DNA from 2 places in the Blautia caccae genome. Region 1 is predicted to be linked to the other one. Evidence: riboswitches for the same ligand, from Rfam matches in the RefSeq annotation. Region 1 holds a riboswitch; the other holds the start of a gene.
What was found. Region 1 has a riboswitch for ZMP and ZTP ahead of WMO65_RS17145 (IMP cyclohydrolase). Riboswitches for the same ligand answer to the same signal wherever they lie in the genome.

Region 1 (7,347 bases):
GTCATGGCATTCCCTCAGAAGAGATCATTCTTAAGGAGGGGGATATCATCAATGTGGATGTGTCCACGATTTTGAACGGCTATTACTCTGACTCCTCCAGAATGTTCTGTATCGGTGACGTGGGGGAGGAGAAGGAGCGCCTTGTGCGTGTCACAAAAGAGTGTGTGGAAAAGGGACTGGAGCAGGTAAGGCCCTGGGGTTTTCTGGGGGATATGAGCCAGGCAGTCCATGAGCATGCAGAGAAAAACGGTTACAGCGTAGTGAAGGAAATCGGAGGGCACGGTATTGGCCTGGATTTCCATGAGGACCCATGGGTTGGGTATATCGGCAGGGCCGATACAGGCATGGTGATGGCGCCGGGACTTATGTTCACCATAGAACCTATGGTCAATATGGGCGCCAGTGATATCTTTATTGATGACGAAGACGGCTGGACTGTTTATACAGAGGACGGACTGCCCTCCGCCCAGTGGGAGATCATGGTGCTTGTGACAGAGAACGGACCGGAGGTCCTGGCATGGTAAAGACCTCCGGGAAAAGTGTAAAGATTTATCATCTTACGGAGAACGGACTGGACATCCAGGTCACAAAAAAAGCCATCCGCAATATGTATCTGCGCGTGGGCGCGGACGGGAGCGTTCGTGTATCCGCACCGCTTCGGATGCCGGAACATGATATCAGACGTTTCATCCGGGAGAGAAGTGACTGGATCGAAGCAAAACGGCAGGGAAAAAGAAAGAGTCCGCAGCCCTGGGAATTATATGAAGGCCCGGAGCGGGAGGAAAAGAAGCGGGAGTGCAGAACACGTCTGGAGGAAATACTGCCTCAGGTCATACAGGAGTGTGAAGAGAGAGTGGGTGTCCACGCCGAGGAGTGGCGCCTGCGGGATATGAAAACCAGGTGGGGTACCTGCAATGTGGAGAAAAGGAGGATCTGGCTCAATGTCTGGCTGGGGGAATATCCCAGGGAATGTCTGGAATATGTGGTCACCCATGAGCTGGTCCACCTTTTAGAACGGGGACACAACCGGATTTTTTATGGATATATGGATGCGTTCTGCCCCCGGTGGAAAAGTGTGAAAACCCGCTTAAACAGCGGGGTGCAACCGTAAGTTTACATGGATTTCCTCAAAAGCAACAGGAAATTGGTAGTGTTTACATGAACGCAATTCTATAATGATTCCAAAATCAAGATTAAGAAATGGAGGAAATCATTATGAGTTTTGGAGAGAATCTGCAGTATTACAGGAAGAGGGAGGAGATCACACAGGAACAGCTTGCAGAGAAGATGGAGGTGTCCAGACAGACAATTTCCAAATGGGAAGCAGGCACTTCTTATCCTGAGATGGAAAAAATCCTGCAGCTCTGTGATCTGTTTTCCTGCAGTATGGATACCCTTATGCGGGGAGACGCACAAGCGGAGCGTGTAGAAGATTCCTCAAAATATGAAGAGCACATGAACAGCTTTGGAAAAGCAGTTACTTTATGTGTGGGATTACTGATAATAGGAGGTGCCTTCACCACTCTTTTTGAGGGGATGGAAGGTTTTATGAAAAATCTGCAGGATATTGTGATGCTGCCCTTTGTGATCGTAGCTGTACTGACGGTGGTGGTTGCAGGAATCCGGCACAGCGATTTTACAAAAAAGCATCCTTACATCCAGCCCTTCTATACGGAGGAGGAGACAGACCGGTTTAACCGCGTCTTTTCAGTGAGGATCGCAGCAGGTATCGGGATCATTCTGATGAGTATTGTGGCAGATGAACTGCAGAAGTTTCTGCCTGCGCCTTTTGGGGTGGAGGCATCCGCATTTTACAGCTTTGTGATGCTTCTCATGGTCAGTGTGGGTGTTATGCTTCTGGTCCATACAGGCCTTGCAAAAAGCAAATATAATATAGAGGAGTACAATAAAGAGCATGATCCGCTGTACCGTGAGCGTCTGACACCGGAGCAGCTGCGTATGCTGGATGAGGAAAGCCATATGCCGCTGGCTGCCAAATGGTCAGCCTGCATCATGATCGTGACAACGGCAGTTTTCCTGCTCTGGAGTTTTTTGCAGAATGCCTGGCAGGTGAGCTGGGTCCTATTCCCGGTAGGCGGCCTGTTCTGCGGAATCGCTTATATTGTGCTGGGACAGAAAAAATAGAGAAAATGGAGGAAGACACACATGAGTCTTGCAATTGCGACACTGAAGAAGGGGGAGGGACGTTCCCTGAAAGCGGGAGGTCCGTGGGTATATGACAATGAGATCGCCAGTATCCTGGGAAGTTTTGAGAATGGGGATATGGTGATCGTTCACGATTTTGACGGCTATCCCCTGGGCAGAGGATTTATCAATACCAACTCCAAAATCAGAATCCGTATGATGACAAGGAAGTCAGAGCAGGAAATAGATGAGGAATTTCTGAGGAAACGGGTGAGGGATGCCTGGGAATACAGGAAAAAAACAGTGGATACAAGCAGCTGCCGTGTGATCTTCGGTGAGGCGGATTTTCTGCCGGGACTTGTTGTGGATAAATTCTCTGATGTGCTGGTGGTACAGTCACTGGCACTTGGGATTGACAGGCTGAAGGGGAAGATACTGGAACTTCTGAAGGAGGAGATGGCCCGGGACGGTGTGGTGATCCGCGGTGTTTACGAGCGGAGTGACGCCAAGGTGCGAAGACAGGAAGGGATGGAACTGGTAAAAGGATTTATCGGGGAACCCTTTGATACAAAGGTGGAGATTTGCGAGAACGGCGTGAAGTATCTGGTGGATGTGGAAGACGGACAGAAGACCGGATTTTTCCTGGACCAGAAGTACAACAGACTGGCGATCCAGAGATTATGCAGGGATGCAGAGGTGCTGGATTGTTTCACGCATACAGGGTCATTTGCACTGAATGCAGGGATTGCAGGGGCAAAGAGCGTGCTGGGCGTGGATGCCTCAGAACTGGCTGTTGAGCAGGCAAGGGAAAATGCTGCGCTGAACGGGTTGTCAGAGACTGTAAAATTTGTGTGTGAGGATGTGTTTGAGCTGCTTCCCAGGCTGGAGGAGCAGGGGAAGAAGTTCGATGTGGTAATACTGGACCCGCCGGCGTTTACCAAATCGCGGAATTCTGTAAAGAACGCTGTGAAGGGGTATCGGGAAATCAATCTGCGGGCTATGAAGCTTGTGAAGGACGGGGGATTTTTGGCTACCTGTTCCTGTTCGCATTTTATGTCCTATGAGATGTTTACACAGACCATCGGGCAGGCGGCAAGAAATGTGCACAAAAGACTGCGGCAGGTGGAGTACCGGACACAGGCAGCAGATCATCCGATTCTTTGGGCCGCGGAGGAGTCTTATTATTTGAAATTCTATATTTTTCAGGTGTGTGAGGGATAAAAAGAAACGGACAGCAGACTATGCAGAGGGCCAGTCAGATATGGCTGGCCTGTTGGTACCGGCGCGGAGGGGCGCAGCGTATATTAGTGGGGATTTGCTTTTGCGGTAAAGCTGTCATTTTTGATCTTTTGCTCAAAATCCGCTATGGATTCTGCTCTGGCTGCAAAAATTGTCAAAAAAGCGTTGACAAGGGGAGAATTCCGTGATAATGTTTAAATTGCTTATATGACTGACGGAAGTGGAATGAACCACAGGGAGTATAAGTGTTGGAAGCCGACCGTCTGGGCAAGTATGTTCAGAGTGTGGGCTTTTTTTGTTGTTATGAAAAGTTGTCGGTTGGTCGGCAGCAGTTTATTATGGTCAAAATGAGAAGGAGAAGGAATTCATGAAAATGTTATCACTTGAAAATGAATTGAGAGAAAATGCGTACCCGGGCAGGGGAATTGTTATTGGTAAGTCTGAGGATGGAACAAAGGCAGTTACTGCATATTTTATCATGGGCAGAAGTGAGAACAGCAGAAACCGTGTGTTCGTTGAAGAGGGAGAGGGTATCCGCACCCAGGCATTTGACCCGTCTAAGCTGACTGATCCCAGCCTGATTATATATGCACCGGTACGTGTGATCGGAAATAAGACGATTGTCACCAACGGTGACCAGACAGACACTGTCTATGAAGGTATGGAAAAGGGAATCTCCTTTGAGCAGTCCCTGAGAACTCGTGAATTTGAGCCGGACGGCCCTAATTATACACCGAGAATCTCCGGTATCATGCAGGTGGAGAACGGCACATACCACTATGCCATGTCTATTTTAAAGAGCAATAACGGCAATCCTGAGAGCTGCTGCCGTTATACATTTACCTATGAAAACCCGGTTAACGGAGAGGGACATTTCATTCATACTTATATGCATGACGGCAATCCGCTGCCGAGTTTTGAGGGAGAACCGAAGCTGGTGGGAGTTCCCAATGATATCGATGCATTCACAAAAGATGTGTGGGAGAGCCTGAATGAGGACAATAAAGTATCTCTGTTTGTACGTTATATAGATATCGCAACCGGTGAGTATGAAACCAGGATCGTGAATAAAAATAAATAATAGAAAAGCATAAAGGAGAATCGGAATATGAAAGAATTAGCGTTAAAGTACGGATGTAATCCGAACCAGAAACCTTCCAGAATCTATGTGGCTGACGGCAGCGAGCTTCCTATCGAAGTTTTAAGCGGCAAGCCGGGATATATTAATTTCCTGGATGCTTTTAATGGCTGGCAGTTGGTGAAAGAGCTGAAAAAAGCCACAGGGCTTCCGGCAGCGACTTCCTTTAAACATGTGTCTCCGGCAGGCGCGGCAGTGGGACTTCCTATGACAGATGTGCTGAAAAAAATCTACTGGGTAGACGATATGGGCGAGTTATCACCGCTGGCATGTGCCTATGCGAGAGCAAGGGGCGCTGACAGAATGTCCTCCTTCGGAGATTTTATCTCCCTGTCTGATGTGTGTGATAAAGACACAGCAATGCTGATCAAGAGAGAGGTTTCCGACGGTGTTATCGCTCCCGGATATACCGATGAGGCACTGGAAATCCTGAAACAGAAAAAGAACGGCAACTACAATGTGATCAAGATCGACCCGGATTACCAGCCGGCTCCGCTGGAGCATAAAGAGGTATTCGGCATCACATTTGAACAGGGAAGACAGGAGCTTTCCATTGATGATGAGCTGCTTTCCAATATTGTGACAGAGAATAAAGAGATTCCTGCAAATGCGCTGATGGACCTGAAGATCTCTCTGATCACACTGAAATATACACAGTCAAATTCCGTCTGTTTCGTAAAAGACGGACAGGCGATCGGTATCGGCGCAGGCCAGCAGTCACGTGTACACTGTACCCGTCTGGCAGGCCAGAAGGCTGATAACTGGTGGCTGAGACAGTGCCCGAAGGTACTGGATCTGCCGTTTATCGACGGTATCCGCCGTGCTGACAGAGACAATGCCATTGATGTTTACATCGGTGAGGAATATATGGATGTTCTGGCTGACGGAGCATGGGAAAAAATCTTCAAAGAGAAACCGGAAGTGTTCACACGTGAGGAAAAACGCGCATGGCTGGACAAGCTGACAGATGTTACATTAGGTTCTGATGCTTTCTTCCCGTTCTCAGACAATATCGAGCGCGCTTACAAGAGCGGCGTAAAATACATCGCAGAGCCGGGCGGCTCCGTACGCGATGACGCAGTCATTGAGTGCTGCAATAAGTACAATATGGCGATGGCATTTACAGGCATTCGTCTGTTCCATCACTAATTGATTTCGCCTCCGCTTTGGGGCAGAGATAAGACCGGAATTTCCGGTTTTATCCCTGCCTCTTTTTTTATTATGGAAGAAATCGGAATAAAAAAATTCAAAGAAATTTGAAGGAAAAAGACATGAATTTCACTTGTGATATATACGTTTCTGACTTATAATGAAGTCACATAATGTACATTCATAAGAGGAGGAAAACAAGAGATGGAAGGCATGATGAAAGTAGCAATAATGACGGATATCCAGAAGATGGATTTTGAAGAAAGACCCATCCCCCAGCCAAAGGACGACGAGGTTTTGGTAAAGCTGGATTATGTGGGAATCTGCGGTTCTGACCTGCACTATTATGAGACAGGGGCAATCGGGGATTACGTGGTAAAACCGCCTTTCGTACTGGGCCATGAGCCGGGCGGAGTTGTAGTGGAAGTCGGTAAGGATGTTAAGCATCTGCAGGTTGGTGACCGTGTGGCACTGGAGCCGGGAAAAACCTGCGGACAGTGTGAATTCTGCAAGGAAGGCAAGTATAATCTCTGCCCAGACGTGGTATTCTTTGCAACTCCGCCGGTTGACGGTGTGTTCCAGGAATACGTTGCCCATGAGGCAAATCTCTGCTTCAAGCTGCCGGACAATGTCAGCACTCTGGAGGGCGCTCTGATCGAGCCTCTGGCAGTCGGATTCCATGCTGCGATCCAGGGAGATGCTCATCTGGGACAGAAGGCTGTTGTCATGGGCGCAGGCTGTATCGGTCTGGTCTCCATGATGGCTTTAAAGGCCAGAGGTGTCAGCGAAGTTTATGTTGTGGACGTGATGGATAAACGTCTGGAAAAAGCCATGGAGCTGGGTGCCACAGGCGTCATTAACGGTGCAAAAGAGGATGTTGTGGCTAAGGTCAAAGAGCTGACCGGCGGCAGAGGAACCGATGTGGTGATCGAGACTGCAGGCGCGGAAGTGACCTCCAGACAGGCGATCCTTATGGCAAGAAAAGGCTCTACCATTGTGTTCGTGGGATACAGCAGGACAGGGGAAGTGACCCTGCCTATGAGCATTGCCCTTGATAAGGAGCTGACCTTTAAGACCGTATTCCGCTATCGTCATATCTATCCTATGGCGATCCAGGCAGTTGCGGACGGCAAGATCAATCTGAAAGGTATTGTGACAGATGAATTCCCGCTGGATGAAGCGGACAAGGCTATGGAGTTCTCTATGAACAACAAGGCGGATATTGTGAAAGCAGTTATTAAGATTCATGAATAAATAATTAGATAGAAGAGGAGAGCCTCACTGGCAGCGAAATGCCGGTGAGGCTTTTTCTGTGCCGGGAAATCAGGGAGGCGGGACAGAAAAAAGAGGGATTTTATTAGTAAATTGAAAGAAATCATATGAAACTCATGAAACAAAAGTGAAATAAATGAAACAATATTGACATTTTACATGGCTGTTTCTATAATAAGTCTCATAAAGTTGGTTGAAAAGCACAAGGGAAGGGTAGAAAATACTGGAAAACATTGTAAAGTGCACAAAAGAGAGGTGATGTAAATGGGGCAACCATAAGAGATGTGGCGAAAAGAGCAGGAGTATCACCGGCCACTGTTTCAAGATATTTTCACGGGAAGAACATTGTGACAACAGAGGCGGCAAAGCGGATTGAGGAGGCTGTCCGGGAGCTTGCATATACA
Region 2 (7,347 bases), on a different contig from region 1:
ACCCCTTACCAGAAGCTGTACCGGTGTCAGTGACATCTTTGCAGCTGCTACCTGTGCGAAATAAGCACCTATATCACCTTTCGGCACTCCGGTGAGCTGGAATCCTGCTACACCCAGCAAAGAGCCGAGAATATTCCCCACATAACACAATATCCATGCTTTGACCGTCTTGCCCCAAGGAATACATCCATTGAAAGATGCACTTCCGAGAACCATATTGTTACCTGTAAACAGCTCGGCACCCGCCATGATAACAAGGCTCAAAGCTGCGGCAAATGCAAAAGCCTGCACTGCTTTCAGCATTGGTGACCCTGCTGCATTCAAAGGTGTTCCCAGCGTAAATGTCACAAAACTTCCAAAGGCAATGAAAAGCCCTGCGGTGATGGAAGATACCATATATCCGAAGGTATTGTTCTCCATGAAGTTTATCTTTCCTTTTGCCGCGTTGCAGACTGCATTGAATTCATCAAAATACATACATTTTCCCCCGCTTCTTTAGCTAAATTATGTATACAAAATTCAGGTACGGCTTAACCGTACCTGAATTGTCCTATATTTAGTTTTCAATATGAATTTTGCTTAGAACAGACCGGAAATCTTTCCTGTCTCGTCAACATCGATTCTCTCTGCAGCCGGAACTTTCGGCAGACCGGGCATGGTCATGATCTCTCCGGTAAGAGCAACAATGAAGCCGGCACCTGCGGAAATCTTCAGGTTACGAACTGTTACTTCAAAGTCTTTCGGTGCGCCCAGTTTTGTCTGGTCATCTGTCAGGCTGTACTGTGTCTTAGCCACACAGATCGGGCAGTTTCCATATCCGAGAGCTTCTAACTGAGCAGCCTGTTTCTGCGCATTTGCAGTCAGAACAGCTTTCTTGCCGCCGTAGATCTTCTGAACGATCTGGTTTAACTTGTCCTCAATGCTTCCTTCCAGTTCATAGGAGAAAGTAAAGTCATTCGGTTCTTCCACAAGACGTACCACTTCTTTAGCCAGTGCAACGCCGCCTTCGCCGCCTTTTGCCCAAACTTCGGAAAGTGCAACATTAACGCCCAGTTCTTTACATTTTGCTTCTACCAGGTCAAGCTCTGCCTTGGTATCTGTCGGGAATGCGTTGATTGCAACAACACACGGCAGTTTGTAAACGTTTGTGATATTGCTTACATGTTTCAGTAAGTTCGGGAGACCTTTTTCCAGTGCTTCCAGGTTCTCGTTGTTCAGTTCTGCTTTCGGCACGCCGCCGTTGTATTTCAGGGCACGTACAGTAGCTACGATAACAACTGCGCTCGGTGTCAGGCCAGCCATACGGCATTTGATATCCAGGAATTTCTCTGCGCCTAAGTCAGCACCGAATCCTGCTTCTGTGATAGCGTAATCGCCTAATTTCAGTGCCATCTTGGTAGCGATCACAGAGTTACATCCGTGAGCGATATTAGCGAATGGTCCGCCGTGAACGATTGCGGGTACATGCTCCAGAGTCTGAACCAGGTTCGGTTTCAGAGCGTCTTTCAGCAGTGCGCACATAGCCCCTTCTGCATGTAAGTCATGAGCTGTAACAGGTTTCTGCTCGGAAACCTTACCATATGTATAACCAACGATGATTCTTCCCAGTCTTTCCTTCAGGTCTGTAATGTCTTTTGCCAGACATAGAACAGCCATGATCTCGGAAGCAACTGTGATATCGTATCCGTCTTCTCTCGGACAGCCGTTTGTCTTTCCGCCCAGACCATCAACTACGAAACGAAGCTGGCGGTCATTCATGTCAACACATCTTCTCCAGGTAATCTTTCTTGGGTCAATGTTCAGGTCGTTGCCCTGATAAATATGATTATCCAGCATTGCTGCCAGCAGATTGTTTGCCGCACCGATTGCGTGGAAGTCACCTGTAAAATGCAGGTTGATATCTTCCATTGGAACTACCTGTGCATAACCGCCGCCTGCAGCACCGCCCTTTACACCGAATACCGGTCCCAGGGATGGCTCACGGAGCGCTACCATTACATTTTTACCTAATTTCTGAAGGCCATCAGCCAGACCTACGGTTGTGGTTGTCTTTCCTTCTCCGGCAGGTGTCGGGTTGATAGCTGTAACCAGAACCAGTTTTCCGTTCGGTTTATCAGATTCTTTTAACAGATTGTAGTCAATTTTAGCTTTGTACTTACCGTACTGCTCCAGATATTTATCATCAATACCTGCTTTTTCTGCAATCTTGGTAATTGGCTCCATTGTGCACTCCTGTGCGATTTCGATGTCTGTTTTGAATCCCATGTTAATACCCTCCTTTTCATGGCAATAGTCTTGTTTTCTGCATGATTCCGCCGCTGTCTGCATATGAATGCTTTTGAAAAAAAAGGGCAACATTTGTCAATTACACAATTACAAACGTTGCCCAGACGGTCGGCTCTCACTTACATTTTGATTTCACTGTGGTGCTCCACATTGTAATCCGTCAGAAATCAAAACTATTATTTTGTTATGTCTATAATTTATCACAATTTCCGATTACTGTCAATGCTGTATTATATTAAAAATTCACAACAACATTTCGACAATTTTACTCTATTTTCCGGCGATAAACGTTAATACTTCTTCTTTTTTGGGCATAACACGGAGTGCCCCTTTCTTTGTAGTGATAAGAGAGGAAGCTCCGTTGGAGAATTCCAGCATTTCATAGAGCTGGTCCTCTGTAAGACCCTCAATTCCGTGCTCCAGCACATAATTCAGTGCGCATGCACCGAAGGTATCGCCTGCTCCTGTTGTCTCAATAGTATTCTCCTGCAGGAACGGTGCGTGGAATACTTCCCTGCCCTCATGGAACGCTGTGCTTCCCTCTTTTCCCATGGTCACGTTCATCAGCTTCAGATTCGGATACCGGGACAGCAGCATATGGGCGCCTTCCTTCACATCTTTCGTCCCGGTCATGAATTCCAGCTCTTCCTCGGAAATCTTCAGGAGGTCACATTTTGAAAGACCGTATGCGATCTGTTCTTTTGCAAGCTCCATGCTGCTCCACAGCGGAGGGCGCAGGTTCGGGTCAAAAGAGATGAGAAGTCCCGCTTCTCTAGCAATATCAATAGCCTTTGCAGTCGCCCGGCGCACACCCTCATGGGTCATGGACAGGGTGCCGAAATGAAAGGCTCTGGCTGATTTTATGTATTCTTCGTCTATCTGGTCAACGCTCAGCATCATGTCCGCACCGGGATTTCTGTAAAACGCAAAGTCCCTGTCCCCATCCTCAAAAGTATGGACAAACGCCAGTGTTGTGTGGACTTCCTGATCCTCATACAAATGACTGGTATCGATTCCCAGGCTGTTCAGCGTATTTCTCAGGGATGTACCGAACTGGTCTTTACCCACAACTCCCAGAAAAGATGTCTTTTTTCCAAGATTATTGAGCATAGCCAGCACATTACACGGCGCTCCGCCGGGATTTGCCTCAAAAATGGGGTTGCCCTGTCCGCTCACTCCGTTTTCCGTAAAGTCGATCAAAAGCTCACCAAGCGCGATAACGTCAAAATTCTTGTTCATATATGTTCTCCTTGTCCGTTTTATTCTACTGTGAATTATATTCGTTTTGCCTGCTTTACGCAAGTACCGCGGCACAATTATTCATAAAAAATACATTGTATGTAGAATTATTGTAACTGTTCAGTCAGGTCTGCGCATTTACTGCGCTGACCGTGCAAAAGAGTAGTGGCGGCAGGTATTCGCCCCATCGCGAAGCGATTTTTAATGGGCGAATACCCGTAACGATTCAGCTGGCTGAATAGTTACGAATTATTCTTAATGAATCGAAAGGTTTTCTTTAGAATTTCTTTAAAATTGAACCTGCTAATTCTTTTAAATTCTATGGTGTAATTAAGAAGGTAAGAAAAACGTCGAAATTGAGGTGAATTTTATGAATATATTGAACCAAATATGGGAATATGCCTCCATCTGCCCGGAAAGAACAGCCATCTGCTGCGACGGACAGTCTGTTACTTACAAAGAGCTGGAGTTATATTCTGAGCGTCTGGCCCGTCATATTGAGCAGCAATGCGGACAGAACTATGCCCCCATAGCTGTATACGGCCACAAACATCCCCTGATGCCTGCGGCATTTCTGGCCTGTGTCAAATCAGGCAGGGCTTACTGCCCCATTGACACCTCAGTGCCGGACTCCCGGGTGGAAATGATCCTGGATGCCCTGGATTCCCCGATTCTTCTCTCCCTCTCTCCTCTCCATGCGGACTGCAGGGATAAACGAATCCTTTCCCTGCAGGATATTGATGTCATGGTACATACAGATTTGTCCCGCATGGATAACCGCATGGGCGATACCGTACCCGAACCGGTTTCCGGGGATGATATCTTTTATATCATATTTACTTCCGGAAGCACAGGAACCCCAAAGGGCGTCACAATCACGGAAAGGAATCTCAGCAATTTCCTGGACTGGTCCATCACCCTGGGAACCTCCACCAATGCCAAAAAGGGAAAGGTATTCCTGAATCAGGCCCCCTTTTCCTTTGATCTGTCCGTAATGGATCTGTATACATGCCTTGCGGTGGGCGGAACTCTCTGGTGTCTGACAAAGGATGTGCAGAAGGATTACCAGAAACTGCTGGAATCCCTGAAACGATCGGATGCCGCAATTATGGTTTCCACACCATCCTTTGCCGATGTGTGCCTGTCAGACCCGGCTTTTGCACAGACGGCTCTGCCAAACCTTGGCCTGTTTCTGTTCTGCGGGGAAACCCTTGCCAACCGGACAGCCCGCAGGCTTCTGGAGCGTTTCCCCTCTGCAAAAGTCATGAACACCTACGGTCCCACGGAGTCCACCGTGGCTGTCACTCAGGTGGAAATAACGCCAGAGCTGGCTGCCGGCACTTCCCCTCTGCCTGTAGGCAGGCCAAAACCCGGCACCACACTGCAGATCTGCGGTCCCGACGGGCGCGTACTTCCTGAGGGAGAAAAAGGGGAGATCATCATACTGGGCAATACCGTAAGCCCCGGCTATTATCAGAACACACTGCAGACAGAAAAGCACTTTTTTACATACACAGAAGAGGGAATCCCCGCACAGGGATACCGCACAGGGGACAAAGGATATCTGAAAGACGGCATGCTATATTACTGCGGACGCATAGACCTGCAGATCAAGCTGCACGGATACAGAATCGAGCTGGAGGATATAGAGAACAATCTTCTCCGTCTCCCCCAGATAGAAAAAGCTGCCGTACTCCCCAACATAAAAGACGGGCGTGTCAAAAGCATCAGTGCCTATCTGGTCTGCCCCGGCATGACGGCGCCGGAGCGTACTTACGCGGAAATGCTGAAAGAGAGTCTGCGCACCTTCCTTCCGGAATACATGATACCGAAAAAACTCATCTTCATGGACAGGCTTCCCATGACCGGAAATGGCAAGGTTGACAGAAAGGCCCTCGGGAGCGCAGTTCTTTGAGTTTTTATGAAGGGCTTTCCTTCTTTATCTGCCTCTTTTTATTCCTGATTCCTGCCGTCATTCTGGGCATCATGGAAAAAAAGATGGGGCATTATACCCTGGCCGTATCCCTGGTCTTCATAGTACTGGTCTTCGGCCACAGCCCCGGACAGTTCCTCTATCTGCTTCTCTTTTACGGATGGTCCTATCTGGTGGTGCGCGGCTACGCTGCTGTCCGCGCCAAAAACGGCAGGAATGAAAAACAATACTACCTGTTCCTGGCAGCCATGCTGCTGCCCCTTATATTATGTAAACTATCGCCGCTGTTCCATATGAACATATTCGGATTCACCGGCATTTCCTATATGAGTTTCCGCAGCATCCAGATGGTCATAGAGATTTACGACGGAATCATTTTGGAGGTCCCACTCCTGGAATTTTCAGGATTCCTTCTTTTCTTTCCCTCCATCAGCTCCGGTCCCATTGACAGAAGCCGCCGGTTTCACGATGACTGGATGCGCATCCTGCCAAGGGCAGAATATCTGGACATGCTGGCAGAAGGTATCTTCAAACTACTGCTGGGCCTGGTCTACAAGCTGGCGCTGGGCACCCAGCTCTACACCCTTCTCACTATATGTGAGCAGTCCATGGGACGCCGGGACGCCCCCTGGTATTTCGCCGCAGGCTACGCCTGGCTGTACGGCTTCTACCTGTTCTTTGATTTTGCAGGCTATTCCCTCATGGCAGTGGGAACCGCCTATATTCTGGGTGTCAGGCTGCCGGACAACTTCCGCGCTCCATTTCGGAGCCTGGATATAAAAGAGTTCTGGGACCGCTGGCACATTACCCTGTCCCACTGGTTCCGCGATTTCCTCTTTACCCGTTTCATTATGAAATGCTCTAAGAAGAAATGGTTCTCCACCCGTTTAAACAGAGCCTGTGCCGGATTTATTGTCAACATGGGCGTTATGGGACTGTGGCACGGCGTCACGCCATCCTACATACTATACGGACTCTACCACGGCATTCTGCTGTCGGCCACAGAAGTTTACCAGAAAAAATCAGGCTTCTACAAGAAATATAAAAACCGGAAACTATACAAGGCAGTCTCCTGGCTGCTTACCATAAACCTGGTGATATTCGGCTTCTTTATCTTCTCCGGAAAATTCCTGGAGCTTTTAACCGCCTGATATCCTCAATAAACTTTAACAGAAAAAGGAGAAAACAAAATGGAAGAAAAAATTTTAGATTTATTAGCAGAGATCTGTGAGGATGATATTGTGAAAGAAGACTTAAAAACCGAGCTTTTCCAGTCCGGTCTTCTGGATTCCCTGGGATTTGCCGAATTTCTGGCTGGCCTTGAGGAGGAATGCGGCATCGTCATAGCCCCCTCAGAGGTCACCAGGGAAGAAATGGATACCCCGGAAAAAATCCTCAATCTTGTAAAATCCAAATGCTGACCAGAGAAAGGCAGGCGTAAGAAACATGAAGAGACTGACTGCATTTTTCACGGCCTTTGTGCTGTTCCTTGTCACCGCGGCAGGCATCCACCTGTCTGTCCGTGACAGGAAGATTCCGGACTCCCGGACATTTTCCACCTGGGCCAACGAGACAAAGACACGTTCCCGTGAAACCATAAAACAAAATCTTGGCCCTGACAGCCTTCTGGTATTCGGCTCCTCCGAGTTTATGCACGGGCAGGACACCCCGTACCATCCTTCCTCCATGTTCGCGGACAGTGACTTTGAGCCCATGCTCATAGGTGCCGGCTATTACCAGTCCCTGAGCCATGCCATTGCTTTAAGCGCCGTAGGGGAGGGCCAGAAAAAGGCCGTCCTTTTCCTATCCCCCCAGTGGTTCAGAAAACCCGGCATCCTGCCCCAGGCCTTTGCCTCCCGCTTCTCTGAGAACAACTATCTGGGCATGCT

Region 2: another riboswitch for ZMP and ZTP. It lies ahead of WMO65_RS22190 (formate--tetrahydrofolate ligase); the one in region 1 lies ahead of WMO65_RS17145 (IMP cyclohydrolase).

Annotation. Positions count from the first base shown of each region.
Region 1 covers NZ_JBBMFP010000016.1:76,624-83,970, forward strand. Annotated here, with positions in the region: gene WMO65_RS17125 (methionyl aminopeptidase) at 1-524, shown strand, start outside; gene WMO65_RS17130 (M48 family metallopeptidase) at 518-1,111, shown strand; gene WMO65_RS17135 (helix-turn-helix transcriptional regulator) at 1,216-2,145, shown strand; gene WMO65_RS17140 (class I SAM-dependent rRNA methyltransferase) at 2,167-3,366, shown strand; ZMP/ZTP riboswitch at 3,582-3,660, shown strand; gene WMO65_RS17145 (IMP cyclohydrolase) at 3,752-4,465, shown strand; gene WMO65_RS17150 (phosphoribosylaminoimidazolecarboxamide formyltransferase) at 4,493-5,671, shown strand; gene WMO65_RS17155 (NAD(P)-dependent alcohol dehydrogenase) at 5,876-6,925, shown strand; gene WMO65_RS17160 (LacI family DNA-binding transcriptional regulator) at 7,219-7,347, shown strand, end outside.
Region 2 covers NZ_JBBMFP010000027.1:34,210-41,556, reverse strand. Annotated here, with positions in the region: gene WMO65_RS22195 (formate/nitrite transporter family protein) at 1-477, opposite strand, end outside; gene WMO65_RS22190 (formate--tetrahydrofolate ligase) at 580-2,265, opposite strand; ZMP/ZTP riboswitch at 2,378-2,464, opposite strand; gene WMO65_RS22185 (carbohydrate kinase family protein) at 2,557-3,525, opposite strand; gene dltA (D-alanine--poly(phosphoribitol) ligase subunit DltA) at 3,896-5,440, shown strand; gene dltB (D-alanyl-lipoteichoic acid biosynthesis protein DltB) at 5,437-6,609, shown strand; gene dltC (D-alanine--poly(phosphoribitol) ligase subunit DltC) at 6,649-6,879, shown strand; gene dltD (D-alanyl-lipoteichoic acid biosynthesis protein DltD) at 6,905-7,347, shown strand, end outside.